Regions from separate parts of the Psychrobacillus sp. INOP01 genome, predicted to be linked through region 1. Evidence: riboswitches for the same ligand, from Rfam matches in the RefSeq annotation. Region 1 holds a riboswitch; each other region holds the start of a gene.
The links. Region 1 has a riboswitch for S-adenosylmethionine ahead of KD050_RS07075 (bifunctional homocysteine S-methyltransferase/methylenetetrahydrofolate reductase). Riboswitches for the same ligand answer to the same signal wherever they lie in the genome.
Positions count from the first base shown of each region.

Region 2: linked by a shared signal. The riboswitch ahead of KD050_RS04490 (methionine ABC transporter ATP-binding protein) and the one ahead of KD050_RS07075 (bifunctional homocysteine S-methyltransferase/methylenetetrahydrofolate reductase) in region 1 are both predicted to bind S-adenosylmethionine.
Region 3: linked by a shared signal. The riboswitch ahead of metA (homoserine O-acetyltransferase MetA) and the one ahead of KD050_RS07075 (bifunctional homocysteine S-methyltransferase/methylenetetrahydrofolate reductase) in region 1 are both predicted to bind S-adenosylmethionine.

Region 1 covers NZ_CP073315.1:1,401,611-1,411,917, forward strand. The annotation lists gene KD050_RS07065 (TetR/AcrR family transcriptional regulator) at 94-699, opposite strand; gene metH (methionine synthase) at 981-4,424, opposite strand; gene KD050_RS07075 (bifunctional homocysteine S-methyltransferase/methylenetetrahydrofolate reductase) at 4,405-6,264, opposite strand; SAM riboswitch class I at 6,337-6,446, opposite strand; gene KD050_RS07080 (nuclease-related domain-containing protein) at 6,672-7,616, opposite strand; gene KD050_RS07085 (protoporphyrinogen oxidase) at 7,740-9,131, opposite strand; gene KD050_RS07090 (hypothetical protein) at 9,710-10,051, shown strand; gene KD050_RS07095 (helix-turn-helix domain-containing protein) at 10,250-10,307, shown strand, end outside.
Region 2 covers NZ_CP073315.1:873,419-883,725, reverse strand. The annotation lists gene KD050_RS04525 (3-hydroxyacyl-CoA dehydrogenase/enoyl-CoA hydratase family protein) at 1-45, shown strand, start outside; gene KD050_RS04520 (acetyl-CoA C-acetyltransferase) at 75-1,250, shown strand; gene KD050_RS04515 (acyl-CoA dehydrogenase family protein) at 1,276-3,057, shown strand; gene KD050_RS04510 (arsenate reductase family protein) at 4,182-4,544, shown strand; gene gcvH (glycine cleavage system protein GcvH) at 4,619-4,999, shown strand; gene KD050_RS04500 (toprim domain-containing protein) at 5,074-5,424, shown strand; gene KD050_RS04495 (thioredoxin family protein) at 5,436-5,756, shown strand; SAM riboswitch class I at 5,791-5,895, shown strand; gene KD050_RS04490 (methionine ABC transporter ATP-binding protein) at 5,986-7,011, shown strand; gene KD050_RS04485 (methionine ABC transporter permease) at 7,004-7,672, shown strand; gene KD050_RS04480 (MetQ/NlpA family ABC transporter substrate-binding protein) at 7,735-8,541, shown strand; gene KD050_RS04475 (dicarboxylate/amino acid:cation symporter) at 8,738-9,895, shown strand.
Region 3 covers NZ_CP073315.1:4,176,908-4,187,214, reverse strand. The annotation lists gene KD050_RS20545 (GNAT family N-acetyltransferase) at 1-307, shown strand, start outside; gene KD050_RS20540 (MATE family efflux transporter) at 337-1,701, shown strand; gene KD050_RS20535 (metallophosphoesterase family protein) at 2,130-2,834, shown strand; gene KD050_RS21335 (hypothetical protein) at 2,903-3,064, opposite strand; gene KD050_RS20525 (LysM peptidoglycan-binding domain-containing protein) at 3,272-4,786, shown strand; gene metA (homoserine O-acetyltransferase MetA) at 5,021-5,929, opposite strand; SAM riboswitch class I at 6,004-6,109, opposite strand; gene KD050_RS20515 (methyl-accepting chemotaxis protein) at 6,175-8,175, opposite strand; gene abc-f (ribosomal protection-like ABC-F family protein) at 8,319-10,202, opposite strand.

The DNA of each region.
Region 1 (10,307 bases):
AACATGAAAGTACGTTAATAGCTCATAAATACTCGTGTTTTATGAAACAAGTAATAATGAAATTGACTCATTCATTTAACAACCCTTAAAAAGCTAGCTTTTCTTATTGAATCGAAATGAAATGGAATTGGTTTTAAATATTTCTAACAGATTATCAGCGATTTCCTCTGGTGTCTGTATACAACCACCGTTTATCCATTCCAGAATAACTCCGTAAGAACCATACATTTTATACGTATTAAAGTGCTCTAGCACAATGCCCTCATTTGCTTCATTTAAATATGTGATTCCTTCGAATACCTCTTTAAATTTCAAAAAGAATTTTTCTTTAAATCTAGGAATGGTATCTTCCAAGTTTAATAAACTATAAAAATTTCTATTATTATAAAAATGCCTAAAGAAAGTATTGGATGATGGTAAAATTAGGTCATACTCTACAATTTTCGTATCTATAAAAGGTTGATGAAATGCCACTTCTAAACCTTTTAAAATTTCCGCAACCAATTCTTCTGCTATATCTTCCTTATCCTTAAAATGTAAATAGAAGGTGCTTCTATTATAGTCAGCCTTTTCAACGATATCCGTGACCGTTACATTTTTGTATCCTTTTTCTTTCACAAGCTGCACAAAATGCTCCTTTAAGAGATTTTTTGTTCTCCGAATTCTTCGATCCCCCATCGAATGATTTTCTGAATTCATGAGCAATCCCCCTTGTTTTTTATACATAGTAAAAATTATACATGATTAGTCACCCTTGAACCAAACTCTTTGTGAGTGTCCTATATATTCCTAAGTTTGTTGTCTGCTAGATTCATCGATTATTCTGTCCGATTGAATGATTCGACCGATGTTGAGTGTTATTCGACCGATAATATTATATATTCGATCGATTATCACTAACATTTAACCGATTTCTCTCCTTATTCGACCGATTCGCCATTTTCTACAAGAAAACACTGCCAAGATGGCAGTGTTTCATTTTAGTCTACGACGAAATACCTTGCGTCAGGATGAGCAAATACGATAGCAGAAACAGATGCTTCGGGTTCCATCATAAATTCCTCTGTAAGCTCTACTCCAATTACCTCCGGTTTTATAAGGCCAAACAGTTTTGCTTGATCATCTAAATTCGGGCAGGCTGGATAGCCAAAGGAGAAGCGTTGTCCTTGGTATTTTGCAGCAAAACGGTCGCGCATTGTGAAATCCGTTGCATCTGGGAATCCCCATTGGTCTCTAATTTCTTGATGAATGCGTTCGGCAAATCCCTCAGCTAATTCTAGCGCAGTCGCTTGCAGTGCGTGGCTTTCTAAAAATTTTCCTTTGTCTTTTAGTTTTGCTGCTGCAGCACGAACTCCATGTCCTGCAGTTACCAGCATCAACGCAACATAGTCCATTTCCCCACTGTCCACAGGCTTTAAATAATCTGCTAAACAAAGGAATGGCAGGGCGGATTGGCGTGGGAATGTGAATCGCTCGATTACTGTTTTCGCGTCGGTTGGGTCATAGATAATTACATCATCTCCATCCGCTTGCGCAGGGAAAAATTGATATACCCCTTGTGGCTTCAAAATATCCGATTGTAAGTACCCTGTGACTAATTCATGTAACCCAGTTGCACGCTCGTCACTCTCCGCTAATAGTTTTTCACTATACCCTTTTAACCCTAAATGATGACCGATTAGCGTGCGCATATTCACATATGGATGCAAATGGGAGACCGAATAGTCTTTTAATACATGTCTACGAACATCTTTTGGTATATATACCTGAACATCTTCACGTACGGTTTTCACTGGTTTTTCTAAAATGGCTACGGCCTGCTTAGCTGAGCGATTAGCTTCTGCAATTTTTCGTTTTTCCTGTTGAATACCAAGTTCGACTAATAAAGTCTCTTTATCCACTTCATTTTGCAAACGATTGGCAAGGTCAAGTCCCTGCATCGCATCTTTCGCATATAATACTGGGCCATCATATTCTGCCGAAATTTTCGTTTCTGTAAAACGACGAGAAAGTGCTGCTCCACCTACTAGTATAGGCACATCAATACCTGCTTCTTTAAAATCCTGCGCAGTGATGACCATTTGCTGTGCTGATTTTACAAGTAGTCCAGAAAGTCCGATCATATCCGGCTTTTCCTTCCGAATAACCTCTATTAACGTGGCTGGAGTTACTTTAATTCCAACATCGATTACTTTATAACCGTTGTTGCTCAATATAATATCTACAAGATTTTTTCCAATATCATGCACATCGCCTTTAACAGTCGCAAGGACGATTTTACCTTTACCCGAATCATCCTCTTTTTTCTCCATATACTGCTCCAAGTATGCAACAGAGGCTTTCATTACCCCTGCACTTTGAAGAACTTCGGCAACTATTAACTGATTGTCATTAAACAGTCGCCCTACCTCGGCCATACCCTTCATCAATGGACCATTTATGACGTCTAGTGGTGCATCATACATTTGAAGTGCGGCTTCTAAATCTGCGATAAGCCCTTCCTTAGTTCCTTCAATAACGTAATAGGCAAGACGCTCGGGGACAGTTTTTGGAATATCATCCTCAGTCTTTTCTTTCTTTTTGTCCCGGTAAAAATCTGTGAAATCAGCAAGTGTTTGATCAGTCGTTGTAAATAATAGCTCATTAGCCATATCGATTTCCTCTTTAGGAATAGAAGCATATCTTTCAAGCTTTTCTGTATTTACAATTGCGTAATCCAGTCCCGCCTGTGTGCAATGGTATAAGTAGACAGCATTCAATACTTCACGACCAACAGGTGGAAGACCAAATGATACATTACTTACTCCTAAAATAGTTAGAGCTCGTGGCAATTTTTCTTTTATTAGACGAATACCTTCGATCGTTTCTACTGCCGACCCGATATATTGTTGGTCCCCTGTTCCGACTGGGAATACAAGTGGATCAAAAATTATATCCTCAGGCGCAAGTCCCCATTTATTTACTAATAAATCATAAGAACGCTGTGCGATTTCAAGCTTCCGCTGTCTCGTAACAGCCATTCCTAATTCATCGATCGTTCCAACTACTACTGCCGCACCGTATTTTTTCACTAGAGGCATTACTGCTTCAAATCGCTCTTCCCCATCCTCTAAGTTAATCGAGTTAATAATTGTCTTTCCTTGGGAATATTTAAGTGCTACTTCGATTACCTTTTCATCCGTCGAATCAATAACAAGAGGTACTTTAACTTTTTTTACTACTTCTTTCATGAAGTTAGTCATGTCCTCTAGTTCATCACGGTCAGGATTTGCAAGGCAAATATCAATAACATGCGCCCCACCTTTAACCTGTGCTCGCGCAATTTCAGATGCTTCTTCAAACTTTTCATCTACGATTAATCGTTTAAACTTTCGAGAGCCAATTACATTTGTACGCTCCCCGATGAATAACGGACGCATCGATTCATCGTATTGAAGGGGTTCTATACCGGAAACGACGTGCCCTTGACGACGCCCCGTCTCTACCGGTTTCCGCGGAGCAAGATCCTTCACTTCTTCACGTACTGCCCTGATATGAGCAGGAGTCGTGCCACAGCATCCACCTACTACATTCAACCATCCTTTTTCCGCAAAGCCACGGAGCTTTTTAGAAAGTGATTCTGGCGATTCATGATAATGCCCTTCTTCGTCTGGCAAGCCTGCATTTGGATAACAGCTAACATACCCGTCCGATAACTCAGATAGCGACCGAATATGATCTGTCATAAATTCTGGCCCTGTCGCACAATTCAAGCCAACTGAAAGTGGTTTAATATGTTCGATTGAAATATAAAAGGCTTCAATGCTTTGCCCTGCAAGGGTCGTTCCCATTGGTTCGATGGTTCCTGAAATCATAATAGGTAGCTCTTTCTTCAGCACCTCAAATGCCTGTTTGATACCTATTGTTGCAGCTTTAACGTTCAGCATATCCTGGCTTGTTTCCAGTAGGATAACATCTACTCCACCTTCTACTAAAGCCTTCGCCTGCACATAAAAATCGTTAGTAAGTTCATCAAATGTTATACCACCAGTGACCGACAATGTTTTTGTCGTCGGTCCAATTGCCCCTGCTACAAACCGTGGCCAATCAGATGTAGAGAATTCCTTTGCACATGTTTTAGCAAGTTTTGCTGCACAAAAGTTGATATCATGTGCTTGATCACCTAGATCATATTCATTCAATACGACCGGGGTTCCACCAAATGTATTCGTACAAATAATATCAGCACCAGCCGCTAAATATTCACGATGGACTTGTTCAATAACATCCGGTTTAACGATATTTAAATATTCATTACAGCCGTCGTATTCTTCTCCACCGAAATCTTCGGGACTAAGATCCGCATTTTGAATCATCGTTCCCATCGCACCATCAATAATTAGAATTCTCTCATGGAGTTGCTGCTCAATTAGATGTTTGGACATAGCTGAATTCTCTCTCTTTCTTACGATCAATTTCTTGAATATAATGAATTAACTCGAGGGACATATCGTATCTGAAAAATGGCGTAATAATATAAATGCCGTTAAATAGTTCTGCTGCTGTATCAATTAATTCCTTCGATATTTGGATACCTTCTGCAGTAGCACGCTCTCGATCTTCTCCACATAAACGCATACGTTCCAGCACTTCTTCGGACAATTTAATGCCCGGCACTTCATTGTGAAGAAATTCTGAATTTCGACTATTAGTCAGTGGCATAATGCCGATGAAAATAGGAGTCGATAAATGCTTGGTCGCTTCATATATTTCATGAATTTTTTCTTTCGAGTACACAGGTTGTGTGATGAAATAATCCGCTCCACATTCGATTTTCTTCTCTAGTCGCTTCACAGCGCGGTCAAGCACTCGAACATTTGGATTAAACGCGGCAGCTACAGAGAAGTTAGCTTTTTTACGAAGTGACTTTCCTGAGAAAGAAATACCTTCGTTTAATTGTTTTATTAGCTGAAGTAGTTCTAGACTAGAAACATCATAAACACTCGTTGCACCTGGGAAATCACCAATTTTCGTTGGGTCTCCTGTTACAGCAAGAATATCACGAATCCCAAGCGCATCCAGTCCCATTAAATGAGATTGGAGACCGATTAAATTACGGTCACGGCATGTAATATGAGCAAGGGGACGAATATTTTTTTCATACTTTAACATTGAACCCATTGCCATATTGCTAATACGTGGGGAGGCTAATGAATTGTCCGCCATCGTCACTGCATCAACTCCAGTAGCGTATAGCTGTTCCGCACCTTCCATAAACGTTGCCGTATCAAGATGACGAGGGGTGTCTAATTCAACAATAATCGTCCGTTCTGTTTTAGCTTTTTCATGAAGGGGTTGTGTGTTAGTCGGCTTGGCATCTTGAATAATAATAGGCTTTCTTGTCTCTACAACCTTACTAGTAATAGGTATTAAATGACCAATATGTTTTTTCACTGCTTCGATATGCTTTGGTGTCGTCCCACAGCAGCCTCCTATTAAGCGGACTCCCGCATCCCTTAGGTGCAATGCTGCTTTACCGAAATAATCGGCATCGGACTCATAGACAATCCGTCCTTCATCTATATCAAGCAGACTCGCATTCGGATAAGCTGATAGGAATGCTTTTTCTGGAAGCTTTACTCCTTCAAATGCTTGAATTGTATGATGGGGACCTAGTCGACAGTTGACTCCCACGACATTTGCTCCGATTGACTCGAGCTGATGTAGCGCATCATTCAGAGGTAAGCCATTTTGCAAAATACCAGGCTCATGCATAGATACTTGGGCAATGATTGGAATATCAGTTAGTGTACGAAGATGAGTCACAGTAGTCTTTAATTCTTCCAAGTCATAATACGTTTCAAGTAACAAACCATCTGGATCTCCCGCTAACAACTGGATTGCCTGCTGATCGAGTGAATGGATAATCTCCTGAAGCGAGGCATCACTTTTCCGAATTCCTAGAATACCCCCGATCGTACCGAGGACAAATTGATTGCCTGGTGCAGCAGCTTTTTTGGCAATTTGGATTGCCGCTTCATTTATTTCTTTCACTTGGTTTTCTAATCCATAGCGTGCCAGCTTAATGGCATTCGCCCCATACGTATTCGTTTGAATAATATCCGCTCCGGCCGCAATATAGTCTTGATGAATCTTCTCAATAATTTCCGGCTTCTTAATATTCAATTCCTCATTGCAATAGTCAATTCCATACGAATAAAGAAGTGTTCCCATTGCCCCATCCGCTGTCAGTATAGACGTCTGTAATTTCTCTAATAAACCCATTTGTATCCATCCTCTCCCATATAAAAAAGCCTTCCATGAAAAGAAGGCTTTACGAGTATGCAAGATACCACCTTCTCATCTTTCAAACTTTTGCAAAGTCTGCTGGATTTAGCACCTGACCAATTAATTGGCTGGTTGCTGAAGCGTCGTAGGGCCAGTCCCTCGGCTTCTCTTGATAAGAATTTCACTATTCAATTTTCTATTAGACATATCGTACCTTTATTCAACTAAAGCGTCAAGATATGTTTTGAATTTTCTATACACTTCGAGCGAGAAAATAATGATTCGACCGATGTTGAGCGTTATTCAACCGATAATATTATATATTCGACCGATATGACCAACTATTCGACCGATTATCACTCACATTCAACCGATTCTTACTCGTATTCGACCGATTCCTGCTTTTACTTCCACTTCCATGTATAAATTGTGTTTTTACCATTTCCACTTTTCACTAAATTCATTGAGTTTAAGATTCGACAAGCAGATTGTGAAGTATCCAGATGAAGAAATTTCTTACATTGCCGATTCTTAATTGTCTTCCCAATTAAAACAAACCACTCTCGAATCGCTTTCTCATGTGCTAGCCTGTCTACATGACCACAACGCTTACAGTTCCAACCATTCTTCTTTTTCTCTATGCCAAACACTCCACATTTTTCACAGCACACTCCAGTGTGTAAATCATTTGGATGGATGCCCCACCGACTACACATTGGATATGGAAAGTAAGGTTTGTGACTTGTAACGATTTCTTTACTCAATGCATGCATATCATTGCTAGACATACACTGTTTTTCGAGAGGAATTTTACGTAAATAGACAGGAATTGTTTGATGAAGAATAGCATTATATTTTGTGGGAGGTTCTATAACTCTAACTTTGAAGTTTGTTAATACAATTACTCCGTAAATAGGAATTGTCACACTTCGTTGTTTCATCCATTCGTCGAGTAAATAAATATTACGTTCAATCTGTATCTCGGGACTCTCAAATACATCCACTTTACCTTCTTCATTTTCTCTTTCTAATTGATAAGGATTTTCCTTAAAGCTCAACTTCCCTCCTATATTCTTACTCTCTAAAACCACTGCAAAATGCTGCGTCAAAAACACTGTATCAATCTGAAATTTCCCATACGATTCCAAACTTACATCGTGCAACACCACATATTCAAACGGAAATGAATACTTATGAAACACCTCGTCCACTCGAAATTCCCCATGAATCCCTGCCATCGCCAAATGCATTTTCGAACGAATTAATTCCTTCAACTCATGCATCTCTGGCAATCGCCGATCCAATAGTTGCAACCCAAAATAGCTATACTCTTCAGTACGCACTTTCATTATCAATAGATCACCCCATCCGCATCGTATCACAACCTTAATAATTGTAAATTCCACCAAATAAGCAACTATTTCATTTTCCCCATAAAAAAAAGGACCAAAATTAAATTTTGGTCCAAAAACTTATTCAACTATTGAATTTACGATTTTTTCTGCAGTTTCTTTACCGTTTTTAATACAAGCGACAATTCCAACTCCGTAATAAGAACAGCCTGCCAGTACTACGTTTGGCATTGCATCAGTCATTTTAGCTGATAATGATTGAATTGCCTCACCGTGTGCTAAATGATAGTTTGGCATTTGATCGTTCCATTTCGTTACTTCTATTACTTTAGGCTTGCCCGTTAATTTCAAGCTCATTTCAATGTCTTGGAGTGCAACTTCTACTAGCTCGTCCTCCGTCATATTTTTCATGCTCTCGAAGAATGGGCTTGAGCTCTTGTAGAACATACGTACAAGTAATTGATTGTCCTTTGATGTATGTGTCCATTTACGGCTTGTCCACGTGCATGCATTACATTTCACATCACTATTTTCGGACACGATAAAACCAGTGCCCTCTGCTGGAAGCTGCCCGTCTGGTATATCAAAACCAAGATATACACTAATAAGTGATGAATTTTTCAGGCTGTTGAAATCAGTATCCAACTCTTCGTCTTGAAGAATTGCCTGAGCTACATGATGAGGAGTAGCAAGCACTACACTATCTGCTTCAATCGTGTCTCCATTAGTCAATAAAACGATATAACGGCCATCCTTCTTTTCAACTTTCTTCGTTGCCACACCCTTAATTATCGTTGTTTCACTAAGTACTTCCTCTAAGCGGTCAATCAGTGTAGAAAGTCCATTCTGAAAAGAGATAAATTTTTTATTTGCATTAGCTTGAAACTTCGCTTTATTTTCTTCAAGACCCTTAATAATACTGCCATACTTATTTTTGTAATCAATCAAATAAGGCAATGTTGTAGCAATAGTAAGCTTATGTAAATCTCCAGAATACACACCAGATAACACAGGCACAATTTGTTTTTCAACTAATTCTTTCCCTAAGAAATATTCCAAAAATGACCCGACTGAGCTTTCTTTAGTGAAGGTTTCATTTGGTAATTCCAAATCTTTTAATGCTTCTTTTTTCCCTCCTTCTGACACTAGAGTGCTGCTATTTAACGACTCAATACTTGTGGGAATACCGAATACAGTATCTGCCGGAATTGCATGTAACTCATTGTTTGTGTAAATGTATGAAATGCCCGTAGAGTTGTACACCTTTTCATCTTCTAGCTGTAGCTCTTCAATTAATTTTGTGATGGCTTCGTTTCTTGCTACGATTGAATCAGCTCCAACCTCCATAATGAAGTCATCCTCCTGCATCGTATGAATCTTGCCGCCTAAATACTCGTTTGCTTCAACTAATACTAACTCTATATCTAAAGACCTTTCGTTTTTAAGTTTTTGCAAATAATGCATAGTAGAAAGTCCTGTAATTCCCCCACCAATAACCACTACTTTTTTCAACGTAACCACTCCTTATTTCAATTCATACAACTAGTATAAGCGTTTTTGAAAATATCGGATATGATTTACATCACTGCTAGAAGGTAAATTATGTACAAATGGAGAAGTTAGCTCTAATGATATCGTTCAGTAGTAAATCTGTATAGGAGGAGATAATACGGATTCGTTGTCAGTATTACATTTCTAGGTTCTATCATTTTTAGTATTCTTAATCTTAAATAAAAGGACCAATTAGAGGGTCCTTTTATTTGAAAGATATCTCTCATCTAACTTTTTTCTCAACATAAAGATAGGTAGAACTTTTTCATTTGCTACAACTTCTAAAAAAATTCAAATACTTAGTCAAAAACCCTTATATATATATTTAACTTTACATATACTAAAATATAATTTAGTTAAAAATATTGGCTATGTTAAAGGTGCGGGTTGATTTTTCTTAGTTTGTGAAGTGTTACACTTAAACTAACGCAGCAGTTTAGTCGAATAAATAAAATTAGAAAAAAGCGGAACTCTAGTTTGTTTATATTCGTATAATTATTATGATTTGATTATTATGACACTTGAAAGGTGGATTTTTTATGTACAAAGTGAATGGTATAGAAGCTTATGAAGCACATAATCGAACTGAGTTATTAGCAGGTTTAGAGGCAAAATCTGAATATATCCTTATTAAAGGAGACTATTATAAAGAAGTAAGAAAGATTATGGATACTCATCTTCCAGAGAACGAAAGTATAGGAGTGGCATTAGGAAGCGCAGGTGTGTTATCAATTCTTAATTATGCAATAGATGCAGTAAGAAATTCATTCAGTAATGCAGATAAAATGGATAAAAAAATTGACAGAAAGTTAAATTCATTCAAGGTTAAAAAGATTACAGATGATGGTTTATTATTGAGCTTAAAGCAGTTAGATTATTAGAACTTGCATACATAGAACTATTTTTGATAGTTCTATGTGAATAAATACACTTAAACAAACGGGTGCTTTAGTAAAAACATACACCAAAGTAAAATGAGCGTGGAGATATATTTTCCAGCTCATTTTTTTATGTGCATTTCAAATCAACCTTTGCCTTTAACATAGCCAAAATATTTTATTAATTGGAGGGTATAGGAAATGAGCCTTTTAGATATTTATTTACAAAAAAACGGGAAGAAACGGTACGATGTATTCA
Region 2 (10,307 bases), 530 kb from region 1:
AGAATGCAACACATGCTAGTGAAGGGTAAACCATTACGCAACTAATGTTGCATAAAGGTAAAGGAGGAGAGCTCATGCGTGAAGCAGTAATAGTAGCTGGGGCAAGAACACCAGTGGGTAAAGCAAAAAAAGGTTCTTTAGCGACAGTTCGTCCAGATGATTTTGGAGCGCTAGTAGTTAAAGAAACATTACTAAGAGCGGGCGGTTATGATGGCCCGATAGATGATTTTATATTAGGTTGTGCGATGCCAGAAGCAGAACAGGGCATGAACGTTGCTCGTAATATTGGTGCATTAGCGGGACTGCCGGATACAACACCAGCAATTACAGTAAACCGTTTCTGTTCATCTGGTTTACAGTCAATTGCATATGGTGCAGAGCGTATTATGTTAGGTCACGCCGAAGTGATTATCGCTGGTGGAGTGGAGTCTATGAGTATGGTGCCGATGATGGGAAATACGATTCGTCCGAATGCGCATCTTGCACAAACAGCTCCACAATACTACATGGGAATGGGTCACACAGCTGAACAAGTAGCAACTAAGTATGGTATTAGTCGTGAAGATCAGGATGCATTTGCAGTAAGATCACATGAACTAGCGGCAGCAGCGATTGCAGCAGGAAAGTTCAATGATGACATTGTACCAGTTGAAGTTATTAAGCATTTTGTAGATGAAAATAATAAAGCCCAGCAGAAAAAATTCATGTTCGAAATGGATGAAGGCGTACGTGTAGGAACTTCATTAGAAACTCTTGCTAAATTACGCCCTGCATTCAATGTTCGCGGATCTGTTACTGCAGGTAATGCTTCACAAACTTCAGATGGAGCAGGTGCGGTTCTAATCATGGACCGCGAAGTTGCAGAAGCACAAGGGTTAAAGCCGCTTGCGAAATTCCGTTCTTTTGCAGTTGGTGGAGTACCTCCTGAAGTAATGGGAATAGGACCGATTGTAGCTGTACCAAAAGCATTAAAGCTTGCTGGTTTATCTATCGAGGATATCGATCTTTGGGAAATCAATGAAGCATTCGCTTCTCAATCTATTCAAGTTGTTCGTCACTTAGGTCTAGATATAGATAAAGTGAATGTAAACGGTGGGGCAATTGCTCTAGGTCATCCACTAGGTGCAACAGGAACTATTCTATCTTTGAAATTGATGAGTGAGCTTAGACGTCAAGGGAAACAATTCGGAGTTGTAACGATGTGTATCGGAGGCGGAATGGGAGCTGCTGGAGTGTTCGAATTACTTTAAAATTAAAAAATAGGGGGAAATATACATGAATGAATTAAAAGATGCAATTAAAGGCGGAGCGTTTTTAGTAGAAGACTTAGATGCAAGTCGCGTATTTACACCAGAGGATTTTAATGATGAACAAAAGATGATAGCGAAAACGACAGAGGAGTATGTAAAAAATTCTGTGCTACCAGTTGTAGAAAACTTGGAGCATCACGAATTTGAACACTCTGTACGTTTATTAAAAGAAGCAGGAGATCTTGGTTTGCTTGCAGCTGACATTCCAGAAGAATATGGCGGAATTGGCTTAGATAAAATTTCATCTGCACTTATTGCAGAAAAAATGTCTGTAGCCGGTGGATTCTCTATTACCCACGGTGCACATGTTGGAATTGGTACATTACCAATCGTTCTATTTGGTAATGAAGAACAAAAACAAAAATACCTACCTAATTCAGCTTCAGGAGAAAAAATATTTGCTTATGCATTAACAGAGCCAGGTTCAGGATCAGATGCATTAGGAGCAAAAACTACTGCGAAGTTAAACGCAGAAGGTACACATTATGTCTTAAATGGTGAAAAACAATGGATTACAAATGCAGGATTTGCTGATGTATTCGTAGTTTACGCTAAAGTAGATGGAGACAAATTCTCTGCATTTATTGTAGAAAAAACATTCCCAGGAGTATCTGTTGGAGCAGAAGAGAAGAAAATGGGTATTAAATCTTCTTCTACTCGTACACTAATCCTTGAGGACGCTCAAGTGCCTGCAGAAAACCTGCTTGGAGAAATTGGCCGCGGCCATGTTATCGCATTTAATATTTTAAACATTGGGCGTTATAAATTAGGCGTAGGTACAATTGGTGGATCTAAACGTGCGTTAGAATTAGCGATTTCTTATACAAACCAACGCCAACAATTTAAAACACCGATTTCTTCTTTTAATTTAACAAAAAACAAACTAGCTACTATGGCTTCTAAATTGTATGCAACTGAAAGCTTAATCTACCGTACTGTTGGATATTTTGAAGAACGTATGAGTCAATTAAGTGCAGAAGAGCAAAAAGACGGAAAAGCAATTGCTGCTTCAATCGCTGAATATGCAATTGAATGTTCTATTAACAAAGTTGTAGGTTCTGAGGTTTTAGACTACATCGTTGACGAAGCAGTTCAATTACATGGTGGATATGGATTCATGCAAGAATATGAAGTAGAACGTATTTACCGTGACTCTCGTATTAACCGTATTTTCGAAGGAACAAATGAAATCAACCGCTTAATCGTTCCAGGAACATTCCTGAAAAAAGCGATGAAAGGTGAATTACCACTTCTTCAAAAAGCACAAGGTTTACAAGAAGAATTATTAATGATGATGCCAGAAGAGGTTGGTACGGAAGCACTTGCACAAGAAAAAGTATTAGTAGCTAATGCGAAGAAAATTGGCATTCTAGTTGCCGGACTTGCTGCACAACGTTTTGGTACAAAACTAGAGGCAGAACAAGAAGTACTAGTAAACATCGCTAATATTGCTAATAACCTATTTGCAATGGAATCAGCAGTTCTACGTACAGAAAAAGCAATCGGACGTGATGGAGAAGAAAAAGCAGCGCAAAAACTTCTTTATACTCAAATCTTCACACAAGAAGCATTTATTGAAATTGAACAAGCAGCAAAAGAAACAATTATTGCATCTGTAGATGGAGATAATCAACGTATGATGATCTCAGCACTACGTAAATTGACTCGCTACACACCATACAATGTGATCGAGAAAAAACGTGAAGCATCGGTTAAATTAATCGAAGCAGAAAAATACGTTCTTTAATCAAATACATGAAAAAGCCGATTCTTAATGGATCGGTTTTTTCTATTATAGGTATATGAATTATCATGCTGCGAACAAAGTCTTAATAGTATTTTGAAGAATAAACCATAGCTGCCGATTTCCGTTTCAGGCGGACGCTTTCCGCGGGGTGAGCGATGAGATATCACCGTCGCTAACGCGTCGTTGTGATATCTCATCTGTCTCCCTAATCCCGCCGGAGTCGCCACCTTTCACTTCAATCAATCTTATGTGTAGTACTCAACATAAGATATAGCATAGCCTATCGCTTAGATGATCATAGTAGTCAAAGTTGATATAGTGATAAAATCGTCTGTTGAATTAGGGATACCATTCTGTAATGAGGGATGAAGAAAGTAGATTTTCTTTTATCCTAGTGGAAATAAAGAGGAATAGTAAGTGTTTACAAAATAGAAGTGGAATAGCGAACGAAATTGTATCTTCGAGAGCTTCCTCTATGAATAGGAAAGAATATATTCTTTCGTTATCCAAAAACGCACTTACCTGTTTCTAAGAGATGCAGAAGGGCGAAGGTGAAGCAAACGCCATAAGATTGCCGAAAAAAAAGATGCTGGTTGGTTGTGACTTCAGTCATAACCAACCAGCATCCCTAAAAAAATCACTCGGTAATCATATAGCAAAATGTCTCTCCAAAGCCCTTCGAAAACGTTAGAAATAGGTTTTGACCTTAAAGGATCGTGCATGTCTTCTAGTTTTTTTTACTTTTAATCGCCTATAGAATACGACTATGTATTAATGAGAAGGTAGGGTGCCCCAGGATTTGTATGATTGGGTGTTTCTACCATTAATAACAGGACGATTACGTGATATCACATTATTTTTAAAAATAGTCGATTTTGCTGATTGGAGCGGAAGGCGGCGACTCCAGCGGGAACAGCACGAGCTGAAAGCCCCGCAGGAACGCAGTGACGAGGAGATTGAAGCCGTGCCCGCGGAAAGCGTCCGAGAGGAAAAAACGTTGTTCGGATTTCTCTATTTCATATTTTTTTCAAATTTAATTCACATTGTATAAACATTTCATTGTTCAAAATGATTGCTCATCGTTTACACTATTATGTATGATAAAAGAAAAAAGGTGAGATCATATGACTATTCAATATTACGGATATCCTAAATGTACAACTTGTAGAAAAGCGAGTAAATGGTTAAAGGACAATGATTTAGAATACATAGACAACCATATAGCTGAAAATCCTCCATCAAAAGATTTACTTCAAAAAATGCTCGAAGTCAGTGGATTGGAACTAAAAAAATTCTTTAATACTTCTGGTATTAAATATAGAGAGCTTGGTTTGAAAGACAAACTTGATACTATGTCAGAAGACGAACAATTATCCTTACTTTCTTCTGATGGGATGCTTATTAAACGACCAGTTGTTTTTGATGGAAAAAAATTAACGCTAGGCTTCAAGGAACAACAGTTTGAGGATGTGTGGAAGACTTCTTAAAGTCACTTGTTTTTACTATAAAAATATGTGAATATTATAGATGAATGTATGAAAAATGGAGAGGGGATTATTATATGAACGCACCTAAAGATTTAAAATACTCAGCAGAACATGAATGGGTAAAGACTGAAGGCGGAAATGTCCGTATCGGTATTACTGAATTTGCACAATCTGAACTTGGAGATATCGTGTTTGTCGAGCTTCCACAAGTCGGAGATGAGATCAAAGCAGGAGATCCTTTCGGTAGTGTAGAGTCTGTAAAAACCGTATCTGAATTGTACGCACCGATCAGTGGTAAAGTCTTAGAGGTCAATACAGAACTAGAAGATAGCCCTGAATATGTAAACGAGTCCCCTTATGAAAATGCATGGATGATTGTTATCGAACCAGCTGATTTAACGGAAGTGGATGGTTTACTTTCTCCAGAAAAATACGAAGAATTAATTTCAGAATAATTATGCAAACGCCGATTATTATCGGCGTTTTTTTCATATAATATTGGAAAGGGCATAGTTAGGAGAGAAGCTGAATGGCTATTGTCTTTAGTGAAAAATTAATTCTCGTTGAGGGAAGATCAGATAAACTAAAGCTTTTAAAACTTCTTGATGAATCAACAGAAATTATTTGTACAAACGGAACGATATCGAATGTAAAGCTAGAAGAAATTTTAAGTCCTTATGATGGTATTCCTATATATGCATTTTTAGATGCAGATAAATCGGGCGAGCAAATTCGGTCAGTTGTGAGGAAGGAATATCCAGAGGCGATTCATCTTTACACCAACCCCATGTATTGCGAAGTAGCGACTACACCGTTCAAAGTTTTGGCTTCCATTTTAAAAAGTGTTAATATAAAAGTGAAGAAAGAATATTTACTTTAGGATGATGTAATGTGAAAGAATGGACACTGGAACAGTGGAATAGCCATAAGAATAGTGGTCAGCTTGCGATATTTTATATTTATACACCTTTATGTGGAACATGCCAAGTTGCTAGTAAAATGATGCAAGTTGTACAAGAGATGAAGCCTTTTTCGATTGGGCAAGCAAATATTAATTATTTAGAGAACTTTGCAATGGATTATCATATTGAAAGTGTGCCATGTCTGTTAATAGCTAAAGGTGGCACTGTATATAAAAAAATATATGCCTTTCAATCTGTTCCATTTATATTAGACGCTATAAAAAGTATTGACGAACAAGTAGTCGTGTGATAATATACGATATACCAAGAATTAAATAGTGTCACTCTTATTAAGAGAGGTGGAGGGAAGTGCCCTTTGAAGCCCGGCAACCGTCATGTAAATGAAATGGTGCCAAATCACGCAAAGCAAATGCTTTGGGAAATGAGAGAATGGATGAATGTTATTAAAATGGATAACTTAAAACCCTTCTGCTCTTTTGCAGGAGGGTTTTTTTAGATAGAAAGGTGGCAAGGTTCCCATGATTAGTTTAAATAATGTTTCGAAAAAGTTTAGCACGAAACAAGGTACGATCGTTGCAGTTGAAGAGGTGAATCTTGACATAAAGAAAGGTGAAATCTTTGGCATCATCGGTTACAGTGGCGCAGGTAAAAGTACACTTATTCGCTTATTAAATGGATTAGAAAAACCAACCTCTGGACAAATTATCGTGAATGATCAAGATATCACAAAGATAAATGATGTGAAGCTTCGACAAGTAAGACAAAAGGTAAGTATGATTTTCCAGCATTTTAATCTGTTATGGTCAAGAACGGTTGAAGAGAATATTGCATTCCCATTAGAAATAGCTGGAGTTCCGCAAGCACAACGTTCTCAAAGAGTAAAAGAACTTATTGATTTAGTTGGTCTGGAAGGACGAGGACATTATTATCCATCTCAACTATCAGGCGGTCAAAAGCAACGTGTCGGAATTGCACGCGCATTAGCCAATCGACCAGAAGTACTTCTTTGTGATGAAGCAACCTCTGCGTTAGATCCAGAAACTACGGACTCAATTTTAGACTTATTAGTTAGTATCAATGAAAAATTAGGTCTGACAATTGTATTGATTACTCACGAGATGCAGGTCATTCAAAAGATATGCGGTCGAGTTGCAGTAATGGAAAAAGGTCATGTTGTTGAAGAAGGAAAAGTGCTAGACGTATTTCAAAATCCACAACAACCTATTACGAAGCGTTTTGTTTCGCAAGTCAGTGATTCAAATAAAGCCTTACAAACAATACAGCATTTAAAAGAACTATATCCAAATGGCAAACTGATCAAGCTAGTATTTGTTGGGGAGCAAACAGAGCAACCAATATTGTCTAGGCTTATCAAGCAATTTGATTTAGAAGTGAATATTGTTCAAGGGAATATTTCGCACACCCAAAATGGTGCATTCGGTACACTAATCCTTCAATTAGAAGGAGATGCATTACTAGTGGATGAGGCCATTCGCTATATACATGAACAAAAAGTAAATACAGAGGTGATCAACAATGATTAATGATTTATTTCCTAATGTTGATTGGCCAAAAATGTGGGAAGCAACACTTGAAACTCTTTATATGACTGCGGTATCCACTATTTTGACAGCAATTATTGGACTAGTTCTCGGTCTTCTACTTTTCTTAACTAGTCCTCATCAGGCGTGGGCGAACAAATTAGCTAACTGGTTAACTGGGGCTTTCGTTAATATATTCCGTTCTATTCCGTTTATTATTTTGATCATTTTATTAATACCATTAACGAAGTTTTTGGTCGGTACAATGCGTGGCCCTAACGCGGCATTTCCAGCTTTAGTAATTGGAGCTGCTCCATTTTACGCACGTATGGTATTGATAGCTCTTCGAGAAATTGATAAAGGTGTGCTAGAAGCAGCAAAATCGATGGGAGCTAAAACTACTACTATTATATGGAAGGTTTTATTGCCAGAATCTATGCCTGCTTTAGTATCTGGAATTACAGTCACAGCCATTTCACTTGTAGGTTATACTGCGATGGCAGGTATCATTGGAGCGGGTGGACTAGGGACTTTAGCCTTCTTGGATGGATTCCAAAGAGGTAGAACAGACGTAACACTTGTTGCCACGATACTAATATTAATAATGGTATTTATCATTCAGTGGATAGGTGATGTAATTACTACAAAAATAGATAAACGATAATAGGTGTTAACGAGAGAACTCGATCACATAGAAATCAAAGGATAAAAAGGGAGAGATTTTGAATGAAGAAGTTATTAGCTGGAGCTTTATTGTCAGTAAGTGCATTAACACTTGCAGCATGTGGAGAAGAAGAAGGTAGTCAGCTTGTAGTTGGTGCATCTAACGTACCTCATGCAGTAATATTAGAAGAAGTTAAACCTATTCTTGAAGAACAAGGAATTGAACTTGTTGTAGAATCATATCAAGATTATGTATTACCAAACAAAGATTTAGATTCAGGTGATTTGGACGCTAACTTTTTCCAACATATTCCTTACTTTGAAGCACAAAAAGCTGATTTTGGGTATGACTTCGCTAACGCAGGCGAAATTCATATCGAGCCAATCGGTTTATACTCTAAAAAATATGGTTCTATTGAAGAGCTTCCAGAAGGTGCGACTATCTTAATGAGTAACTCCGTTGCAGATCACGGACGTATCCTTGCTATGTTAGAAGCTAAAGGTCTTATTAAATTAGCAGAAGATGTAGACAAAACAAAAGCAGAAGTTAAAGACATCGTTGAAAATCCTAAAAACCTTGAATTTGACGCTAACTATGAATCAGCGCTAATGGTTCAGTTATATGAAAATGAAGAAGGTGATGCAGTATTGATCAACTCCAACTATGCAATAGACGCTGGCATTAACCCATTAGAAGACTCTATCGCAATTGAAGAATCTGATGAATCTCCATATGTAAATATCATCGCTGTAAACTCTGGTGATGAAGATAGTAAAGAGATTAAAGCCTTAGTAGAAGCATTAAAATCTGAAGAAATCCAAGACTTCATCCTAAGCGAGTGGGGCGGATCTGTAGTACCAGTAAAATAATATTATTTGAGAAAGCAGGCATCCTGGGATGTCTGTTTTTTTTGTTGTGGGATTGGCTAGCCCATAAACAGTTTAAACCACCATTTGTTAATAGAATATTATGTATATTGCTGTACCTATTCACTTTAATAAGTGAGTGTGCTAAAGTGTATAAATGTTATTAATAACACAATTGTACGTATGAGGAGGACATTTTGTGAAGAGGTTTGGGTTATTGCCGCGAATAGTGGTAGCTATTGTGGCTGGTGTTTTATTGGGATTAGTAGTCCCTAAAATAGTGGTTGAGATTATGGCTACTTTTAATAGTATTTTTAGTGCGTTTTTAGGATTTATTGTTCCTTTTATTATTATTGGATTTATCGTTCCGGGTATAGCTAAGCTAGGTAAGGGTTCAGGGAGATTACTCGGAATTTCTACTGGTGTTGCTTATTTATCTACTTTAGTTGCTGGTTTTATCGCATTTTTTATAGCTTCAAATTTACTACCAAAGCTTATCGGTGGTAAGGAGAGTGTAGAGTTAGAAAATCCAGAGGAATTTTTAATCGGGGGCTTATTTGAAATGCCGATACCTCCGATGATGGATATAATGACAGCATTAGTTTTCTCATTCATTATGGGAATTGGGATTTCTAGACTGAAGGGAAACACGCTACAAAATGCATTTGAAGAGTTTAGTGAGATTATAGAGAAGGTAATTTCTAATATTATTATTCCATTATTACCTATACATATTTTTGGGATTTTTATGAATATGGCGTACGGTGGACAGGTCGCAAAGGTATTATCTGTTTTTGGTGTTGTATTTATCATGATTATTGCGTTGCATCTTGTAATGCTTCTATTACAATATACAGCAGCTGGTACGGTAACAGGGAAAAATCCGTTGAAGCTATTAAAAACAATGTCCCCAGCTTACTTTACAGCTTTAGGTACACAGTCCTCGGCAGCGACTATTCCTGTTACGCTAAAACAGGCACAAAAGACTGGTGCTTCCGATAAAGTTACAAACTTTACGATTCCCTTATTCGCAACAATTCACTTATCAGGGAGTACGATTACACTTGTCTCTTGTTCAATCGGGGTATTGCTAATAAACGGACAAGATATTATGTTATCTACATTCATACCGTTTATATTTATGCTTGGTGTAACGATGATTGCCGCTCCTGGGGTTCCTGGTGGAGCGGTTATGGCAGCGCTTGGATTATTGGAAACAATGCTTGGATTTAACGGGGCAATGATAGGATTGATGATTGCTCTTTACATTGCACAGGACAGTTTTGGAACGGCGACAAATGTTACTGGAGACGGAGCACTTGCGATCATCGTAGACAAATTTTCTAAAACAAAGTAAGTTTTTTTAAAAATAAATGTTTAGCTCTCTAATAAGTGGGTATATAAGTGATGAACCTAAAAAAAGAGAGGAATGATTCATTATCAGTTCGGATGATTTACCTTATACAGAACAGATGGACCACGCATTTAGAGGAGTACATGGTTTTGGATATGATGAATTGAGACAAAGTCAGGAATTACGATTACAGGTCGAAAATAAGCGACAGGAAGATCATGAAAAATGTATGCAACTAGCTGCGAAAATTGATGCCCAGGCATTTAGGGGATAATATACTAGAATCCATGGAGATATTCTCCGTGGATTCTTTTGTTTTCACTAGCTTGATAGTGAAATCGATTCTCATTTAGATTATTCTTATTGAAAATAAAGAAAGAATACTATTTACCTAATAGTTTAGTGAAAAGTCAAG
Region 3 (10,307 bases), 1.5 Mb from region 1:
AGTTGGATTTGCCATGTATGGGTTGTTCCCTGAAGAAACTGAAAATGGTCGAGTATGGCTGGATCGTTTTTTAATCGATTCCAGATATCAAGGTTTTGGTTATGGAACTATCATGCTGAATGCATTAATACAGAAACTAGTCATTGAATTTTCATGTACTCAAATATATTTGAGTGTATTTGAAGAAAATAAAGCGGCGATTCACTTATACCAAAAATTCGGCTTTCATTTTAATGGTGAAATCGATCTAAAAAACGAAAAAATTATGGTGAAAAATATAACAAACTTAAACGGAAAGCATGAATAGCTCTACTCAATAAACAATAGGTGAATAATATGAATGAAACATTAAGAAACACGCCAACCAAAAAATTATTTCTAACTTATTTAATCCCTTCCTTACTTGGAATGCTGCTAATGGCTGTCAATATATTAGTCGACGGCATTTTCGTTAGTAATGGAATCGGACCAGAAGCACTTGCAGGTATAAACATAGCGGTACCTATTTTCTCTATTTTACTATCCATTTCCCTCTGGATTGGGATGGGGGGAGCAACGCTATATTCCATTTCACTTGGAGAAAATAATAGTAAAAAAGCAAGCTCCATCTTTACACAATCATTTTTCCTAGCAGTAATCGTTGTTGGGGTACTAGTAATTATAAGTTTATGGAAGCAAAAAGAAATCGCTTATTTGTTTGGTGCAAGTGATGAAATCTTCCCTTATGTAAAAGACTATCTTCATATTATCCTTCTGTTTGGTGTCATTTATGTGATGGAAAATATATTAAGTATTTTTATACGAAATGATGGAAATCCAAAGCTTGCGATGCTTGGACTTGGAACTACTTCACTTCTAAATATTGTATTTAACTATCTATTTATTTTTGTAATGGATCTTGGTGTTGAAGGCGCTGCCTATGCTACTGTTCTATCAACCGCTATTGGACTACTCGTTTTACTACTCCATTTCACTCGAAAAACGAGTATGTTGAAATTTACTAATTTAAGATTTGAGCTAAAGACAGTTACTGAAATATTGAAAATCGGTTTGCCAAGCTTTATTGTAGAAGGTTCTGCGGCAATGACAATTATTGCGTATAATGTGACGTTTATGCACTTTGTTGGAGCAGTTGGTGTTACTTCATATGCTGTTGTGAATTATTTACATGCGGTTTTCATCATGCTATTTATCGGCATCGGTGCGGCTCTCCAACCTATTGTTAGCTTTCACTATGGAGCAAAGTTATATAATCGACTTCAGCAATTTTTGAAATTAGGTGTGATTACAGGGATTTTATTCGGAGCTTGTATATTACTAGTTGGTTGGTTGTTCGGAGATGTGATTGTTTCGTTATTCGGAGTTACCTCCGAAGAAGTTTTTACTTATACGAAGACAGGCATTTCCATGTTTTTCATCGGCTATTTATTTTTAGGTTTTAATCTAGTTTATGCCGAATACTACCAGGCGATTAAAAAGATTAAACTTTCTTCTATTATAATAATTTCCAGAAGTATTGTGCTTTTCTTACCACTATTATGGTTATTACCAACCTATCTAGGCAGTGATTACATTTGGCTTGCCTTCCCAATAGCAGAAGGAATTACAGCAATTGGTTTAGTAATCGCAAGATATACATTAAAAGCATTAGCCCCATCCAAAGATCCATCAGCAAAAGGCATACAAGTAGTCAAGTCTTAACAAAAAGAGCTGCTCAGATAAAAGGAGCAGCTCTTTTTAGTTTATAATTGAACAACAAATGTATACAAGACGCCAAATATAACTTAATTAAGTACTTTCTTAGACGCTACAATTAGCTCGTGTATTTTATCTAATTCATTTCGACGAACCTGCCTCGACTATCAGACAAAAAAGAATAAGATATAGATAGTTGTATATGTACTTTGGAGATTACTTTATGTATCTATTCATTCAAAACTTTTAACATGGTTATCTTGGTCTATTATACTGAAATAGATATGTGAACATCAGACATCCCGAGGAAATCTGGGGGATGTTATATATTGCACTCAGTTAAAAAACATATACAGTAGACGGAGATACTAGTTTGCAGTTACTCTGTTATTAGTTAATAATAGAAAATATCCAATTAGAGAGAAGCGAAAAAAATGAAAAGAACCCTGGTAATAAGTGATATTCACGGTGAATTAGAGAAGTTTGAACAATTGCTTGGCGAAGTAGAATACGATCCTGAAAATGATCAATTAATCTTATTAGGTGATTACGTGGACCGAGGTCCAAATGCAAAAGGTGTTATCGAAAAAGTGATGAGTTTACAAGAAAGTGGAGCTCAATTACTGAAGGGGAATCATGAAGATATGATGATAAAAGCGTTAACGACAGATGTAGAAAGGTCATGGAACCATTGGGTTAAGTTGTGCGGTGGAGATAAAACTTTATTTAGCTATGGTTTCTCAGAGAATGACCTTGCTGTAAGTGAAGAAAAATTTCAAAAACCAATTTTACAATCAGTTGTCCTACAGCAACACTTAGAATTTGTGCAAGGATTAGAAAATTACATAGAAACCTCCGACTATATTTTTGTCCACGCGGGTGTACACCCTACGACACCTATTTCTGAGACAAATCCACATGTCTTAATGTGGATTAGGGACGAATTTCATAAAAATTATGACGGGGAAAAGATTATCGTATTCGGGCATACAGAAACAAACTCACTTCATGGAGAACCAGAAAATTACAATGTCTACTTTGGAAGTAATAGAATCATCGGGATTGATGGTGGAGCTGTATACGGTGGACAATTGAATTGTCTAGAGTTACCTAGTCAGAAAGTGTATAAAGTAAAATAAACCAGAATAACTTTTATTTCATCTTTTTCACTAAAAGAGAATCAAGAAAAATGTTCAAGTACGAATCGTTATATTAACCCAGTCCCAAAAAAGAACGGGGTTCCTACTGCTACAGTAGCAATTACAGTATTGTTAGAGCCGTCAATTACTGAAACATTATTACTTCTAGAATTGACTACACAAACTTGGTTGATTGATGCTGGACCGGTTGCTCCAGTACCCCTTTCCATTTTCACTTATCCATAAACAATGGATTACTAGATAATTGTTAGCAGAACTACTCTAGAAGAATACTCACCTTCCGTATATTCTATCAACCCCACTCCCCATTTTGCATTGGTGAACTTACCACAAAGTACCTGTATCTATTAATTTAAATCCATAGTAATCTATGAAAGTTATAATACTACTTTCAAACTAGAGGAGAATGGGTTTAAGTGAAAAAAGTACTTCCTATTTTTATTATATTTGTCTTATTTTTAAGTTTTGGACCTATACAGAGTACAGCTGCTGGTAATTCACTTTCAGTAGGGACTGTTCAAATAGATAACGTTAACGTATTAAGTTTACCTAAACAAGGTTCGACTATTATCACCACTTTAAAAAAAGGGGAAGAATTCCCTGTCCTATCCACTGCTTCTGGAGACTCATCTACCGTTATAATGCATACTGTAATTTCTGGAAATACATTATGGAAAATTTCAAAGCAATACGGAATTCCAATAAGTGAACTTCAGAAGACAAACAAGCTTACTTCGACAGAAATCCGAATTGGACAGAAATTAATAATTCCACAAACACACAAACTATATACTGTTATAAAAGGTGATACTTTATGGAAAATTTCCAAAAAGTTCGAAGTAACTATTAATGATTTAACCAAATTGAACAATCTACAGTCTTCAAACCTAGTTGTCGGGCAAAAATTAAACATTCCTGATTATTACGTACAAGTTCAGTTGTTAGGTGGGAAAAAAGGCTGGATTAATAAATCACTTTTAAAACAAAAGAATCAGCAACGAATCGTCATGGGTTGGAAGTATAATGGAAGTTCACGAAATTATGCCCAACAATTGAACCATTCTAATTTAAATGTGGTTTCACCCCGTTGGTATACTTTAAGCAATACAGGAAATTTTGTTTCCATTACAGCGGATACAAAATATCTGAAGGATGCACATAGCAAAGGCAAGAAAGTTTGGCCACTAATTGGGAATAAATTCGACCCTGTTTTAACTGATTCAGTATTAAGTAATCCTGCAAAACGTCAAAAATTAGTATCGACGCTTAAAGATTCTTTAGTCCAAACAAAAAGCGATGGAATAAATGTGGACTTTGAAAATATCAATCCGAAAAACAAGCAAGATTTTGTCCGCTTCGTAACCGAACTTAAAAAAGCACTTCAGCCACATGGAATTAAAGTATCTGTTGACGTTACTCGTGAAAACAAGGATCCTTTTTGGTCTGGAAGTCTAGACCGTAAAGCATTAGGTCAAGTTGCTGACTACATCATTATGATGGGTTATGACGAGCATTGGGGAGGTAGTCCAGTAGCGGGGTCTGTAGCTTCTATGCCATGGGTTAAAGAAGGCGTTGAACTATTAACTAAAGACGTACCATCTCACAAAATCATCTTGGCAGTACCCTTCTACACAAGAGAATGGGTTACTAATCTAACGACAAAAAAAGTGAAAAGTATCGACCGCACAATGAGTGAGGTGGAGCAAATTATCTCCTCAAAACGTCTTATAAAAGTTTGGGATCAAAATACCCAGCAAAATTATGTAGAATATACCGCAAACCGGGAGAAGCACCAAATATGGGTGGAGGATAAACAATCTATTAAACTTCGTATCAACCTTGCTAACCAATTTAACCTAGGCGGTGCAGCTGCTTGGTACATTGGCTCTGAAACTCCTGACATTTGGAATGTATACCATTTCAATAAGTAATTTGAAGTAGGAAACCGCCTATAGTATTGAAAATCTTTCTTCAACCTGGGCCCGTTATTTAGCTGGACTCAGGTTGTTTTTGTTATTTCCTTTAATTTCCCAAGACCAATATAAGGTACCAGGTTCTCAATGAATTTTGAATTGTTCGAGAACCAGGTACTCAACATCTTCTCTTCTGAACCAAATTACTCATTTAATGAAGTCACCAGTACTTTATATATATTTAATCCATTGTTATTCCCACTCATAAGGAGTTTCTTGGTACACATAATAATTCAACCAATTTGAAAAAAGCAAATGCGTATGTGACCGCCAAGAATTCAATGGTTTTTGTGTTGGATCATCATTCGGAAAATAATTTTCTGGTATATCGATTTCCACCCCTTTTTCAATATCTCTTTGATACTCGTCAGAAAGTGTAGTTGCATCATATTCTAAGTGACCGGTAATCATAATATGCTTTTTATCCTTGGATATTACTAGGAAAACACCTGCATCTTCTGAATTGGAAAGCAATGCCAGTCGAGGATCTTGTTTAATCTCGTCGTAGGACACCGCTGTGTAACGAGACACTGGTGCGTAAAATTCATCATTAAATCCTCGAACTAACTGTACAGTTGGATCGGTTAACCGATGACTAAATACCCCAAAACATTTTTTCGGCAAGCCATATTTACCAATACCATAATGATGATAAAGAGCTGCCTGCGCCCCCCAACAAATATGCAGAACAGAAGTCACATGTGTTTTGGACCAGTCCATTATTTCAGTCATTTCACTCCAATAATTAACGTGTTCAAATTGTAGATGCTCAATTGGAGCACCTGTGATGATCATCCCATCATATTTTCGATGTTCTATCTCCTTGAACGTCGTATAGAAAGTATCCAAATGCGTTTTACTAACATTTTTTGAATCATGTGTTGCCATATGTAGAAATGTTACATTTACTTGTAGCGAAGTATTCCCTAATAACCGCAGTAATTGAAGTTCGGTTTTCTCTTTTTCGGGCATTAGATTCAAGATAATAATGTTTAATGGACGTATATCTTGGGCTATTGCTCGATCAGTATCCATGATAAATATTTTTTCTCTTTTAAGATGTTCAGCTGCTGGCAATTGTTTTGGTATATTTATTGGCAAGTAGTTCTCCTCCTTTAAATTCAAAAACCCTCTTTCCTATAAATAAGAAAAGAGGGTGAACGTTTTGCTCTCAATTCTTATCTTTCAAGAAATTATCTTGTAGGAGTTAGCACCTTTCTGACAAGTCAGAGGTTGCTGAAGCTTCAACGGGCCATGTCCCTCAGCTTCTCTTGATAAGAGTTATTAAATTATATTGTTCTTCATTAGAGAATATTAACACTTGTTTTCGAATAATTCAACTTCTTTTAAACTTTGAAACGGTTCACTGCATCTGCTAGTTTATCACTAAGCTCTGTTAAGGTCTCGGAGGCTTCCGCTACCGATTGAATTGCTCGTAGCTGCTCATCAGATGATGCACTCACTTCTTCACATGCCGCAGCAGTTTGCTCCGAAGTTGCAGCCATCACTTGAATTGTATCTACGACTTGATCTTTATAGTTGGAAACCTGTTCAATTTCTGCTGATACTGTATCAATGGAAGTTTGCAAACTATTCATCAGTAAAGAAATTTCTCTGAATGTCACTTCTGTATCAGTTACAACAGATCCTTGTTCTTGGAATGTTTTGATTGTGTCTGCCATTTGTTCCCCTACAATATAGGATTCACTTTGGAGCTCTGTAATAGTATGTTTTACTTGCTCTGTTGCTTTTGCAGATTGCTCCGCAAGTTTTCGTACTTCATCCGCAACGACTGCAAATCCTTTTCCATGCTCACCTGCACGAGCTGCTTCAATACTTGCATTCAATGCGAGTAGATTCGTTTGTGCAGAGATTTCCATAATAGTTTCCATAACACTACCAATCGCTTTTACTTTAACCTCTAAAGTAGTAAACAACGTAGACATCGAAGTAAGATTAGATTCCCAGTTATGAAAGGATGCTTTCAATTCACTCATTTGGTTTTGTCCATTTGAATTCATGGAGTTTGCTTTTGTAGCTATATCAGTCATCATTACTGATTTTTCATTGATAAGATTGATTTGCTCACTTAAGTGAACTGAACTCTCAGTTACTTCTCCAGCATCTTCTGCTGATTTGGAGGCACCAGTTGCAATCTCACTTACAGCTAATGATACTTGTTCTGCAGAAGCATTTGTTTCTTCCGCTACTGCACTTAAACTTTCAGAATTCGACTGCACGTTATTTGCAGACTCTTTTACTACTTGAATAATTTCATTCATATTTGTAGCCATTTTGTTAAAGTTTATTGCTAACTGACCAATTTCGTCCTTGGATTTTATTTTTGCTTGAACTGTTAAATCTCCATCAGCAATAGAATCCATCAACTTTTTTAGCTGTTCGATTGGTTTTAAAATACGACTGATGATGAAATATAAGACAATAAACATCACTGCCTCAATAGATAATACAATAGTGATAAGCAATGTACGAATGCTGTCGGCTGTTTGATTTATCTTATTTTCCTCATAAACAGCTCCTAGTTTCCAATCTAATCCTGGTAATGAGGTAAATACAGTAATAGTACCATCATTTACGTCAGTTACATCTCCACTTTCAGAGGAGCTAGAAAGCATCGTTTCAACGGATGAATACTCGGATAAATTTTCACCAAATAAAGTTGGATGAACAATAGCATTCCCATCCGCATCCACAATAATCGGATAACCTTCATAACCTAACTCATTGTTTGCTACCGTTTCTGTTAACTTCGATAGTAGAAGGTCAATAGCAAGCACACCGACCACTTGACCATCCTTTATAACAGCTTTAGCACCAGAAATAGCGTATTCCCCAGTAGCAGCATCTACAAAAGGTCTTGACCAGCTGAAATTATCTTTGTTTGAGACAGCGTTTATATACCATTCCCTTGAGGAAGGATCAAAATCCGCTCCTAGGTCTGCTTCTGGGATTATATTAATCGATTTATCTGGTAGAGCTATATATACAGAAGCTACAGCGTCATATAAAGAAACAAATTCATTAAACCTAGTATCCAATTGCTTCTCTAGTTGATTGGCTAAAACTTCATCAGTCTCTTTTGCACTGTTTTGAAAATCTACAATATCTTTTGAAGTGGATAATTGTAGGAGCCCTTTTTCATATGCAGCTAAATAATTCTGAATCGTTGTGGACATTCCATCAACTATAACATGGCTTTGATCAATTAAATCTTTTTCCGTCTTTTCGCTTATAGTGTTCGTACTAATAGTTATTAAAGGTGCCATACTAACAATTATTAGTAACATAACAGAAACAATTATTTTCCACTTAATTGATTTTCTCATTCTACATCTTCTCTCTATATCATAATTATATACCCTTCAATATACCTAATTAATCTTATAGGGTATTTATCTCATTATATAGGACAAACGTATGAATGTTAATGATTCTTTATAAATATTTGAGCAGTTTCTATTAGAAACCATCAATTACAATTAGAATCATCTTCGAGTTCTATCCATTCGATTGTTAAATTTTCTAATTTCAATTCTTTTTTCTGGATAGATTCCAAAAGCCTTTCATATACTTCCCATTCACTTTCCATTTCTACTTGCTCTTTTAATAAGGAAATTTCTTGTTCTAACGATAAAATTTCCTCCGCAATCTTTCGTTCATCTCCTCGTGTATTAATTGGTTTTACTGCCTTTTCTTTTTTTATTGGAATTTCAATTGCTACTTGCTTCAACAGCATTTCCTCCCACTTTATCCGAGCCCATTCATAAGGTCCTTCAAAAGTAGTTAGCTCGCCCTGTTCCAACCAGACAGTTTTCGGAAATAATTTATTTAAAAAATATCTGTCATGAGATACTGCTAAAATAGTTCCATCAAAATCCGCTAAAGCATCTTCAAGAACCTCTCTGGAATCGATATCTAGATGGTTCGTCGGTTCATCAAGAATCAGTAGGTTAATATCCTGATGCATGAGCTGCGCTAAGCGAAGTCTCATACGTTCCCCACCACTTAAATCACCTATTCGTTTGAATACATCTGGTCCATAGAACATAAACTTCGCAAGAATATGGCGAGCATCCCCCTCAACCATGTTTAACTCACTTCGAAATACATCAATTAGCCTAGCCTTCGGATCCTGAATCTCAAAATGCTGGGATAAATAGCCCACACGTACATTACTACCTAAACTTGCTTCTCCATTATCGGGTAGTATTTCCCCACGCAATAGGTTTAATATAGTGGATTTACCAGAACCATTTCGACCTACTATCGAAACCCGGTCTTTCCAGTAAAGATTAAGCTGTGCATTTTTTAACAAGACCTTCTCACCAAATGATTTATAAACATTTTTCATCATAACTACTTCTTTACCACTTCTAGATGCAAATTCAAATGACAGCTCCATCTTTTTCGGATCAACTAGTGGTTTTCGCACTTTCACCATTCGTTCTAGTGCTCTTTCCATATTACGTGCCTGGCGAAATAATTTTGGATTTGGTGGCATTGCTTCATTTGCCCACTGTCTTAGACGTCTTATCGCTTCTTTCATTTTTTTGATCTTTTTCTGCTGTTCCTCATACTCCTGGAATTCGCGCATTAATCTAGCTTCCTTTTCCAAAATAAAAGAAGAATAATTTCCATGATAAAGAGTAAGCTCCCCTTCCTCTAAATCTGCAATCTTGGTCACAACCTTATCTAAGAAATAACGGTCATGTGCAATGATAACAACAGTTCCTGAATAGCTAATCAGATATTGCTCCAGCCATTCCACTGCAAATAAATCTAGATGATTGGTTGGTTCATCCAACAATAAAATATCCGGATTCGATAGCAGTATCCTTCCTAGCATTATTTTCGTCTGTTCTCCACCACTTAAATTAGCAAATGATTGATTTATGAATCCCGCAAGCTGAAGTCCTTGCACTACTTTTTCAATTTCAGAATCCATTGTATAACCGCCTAAAAGGGTGAACTGTTCTTGAATTTCTCCGTATTGTTGGAGCAGACGTTCCATCTCTCGGGGCTCTAGTGTTGCCATTTGTTGTTCCATTTGGATCAATTGCTTTTGCAACTCCGTAATATTTTGAAAAGCGAAATGGAGAACACCAAGACCAGTTACCTCTTCTGAATAGGTTGGTATTTGAGCCAGATAACCGATTGATGTACCTTTCTTAAAGTAAATAGATCCCTCGTCAGGTTTTTCAATACCGGCCAACAATTTGAATAAAGTAGTTTTACCGGTTCCATTTCGACCAACAATGGCTAACCTATCTCCGGTTTTAATCTCCAGCGACAAGCTCTCAAAAATTGTATTTCCTCCGAGCATTTTAGTTATATTTTGTATTGTACATATCATTATGAACGCTTCCTTTCAATTCTTTATGAGCTGGAAGCAAGTCTTTTTTTCGCAACAAAAAAAGACTGTCTAAAAAGAACAGTCTTTTCAATACCAAATTGGATT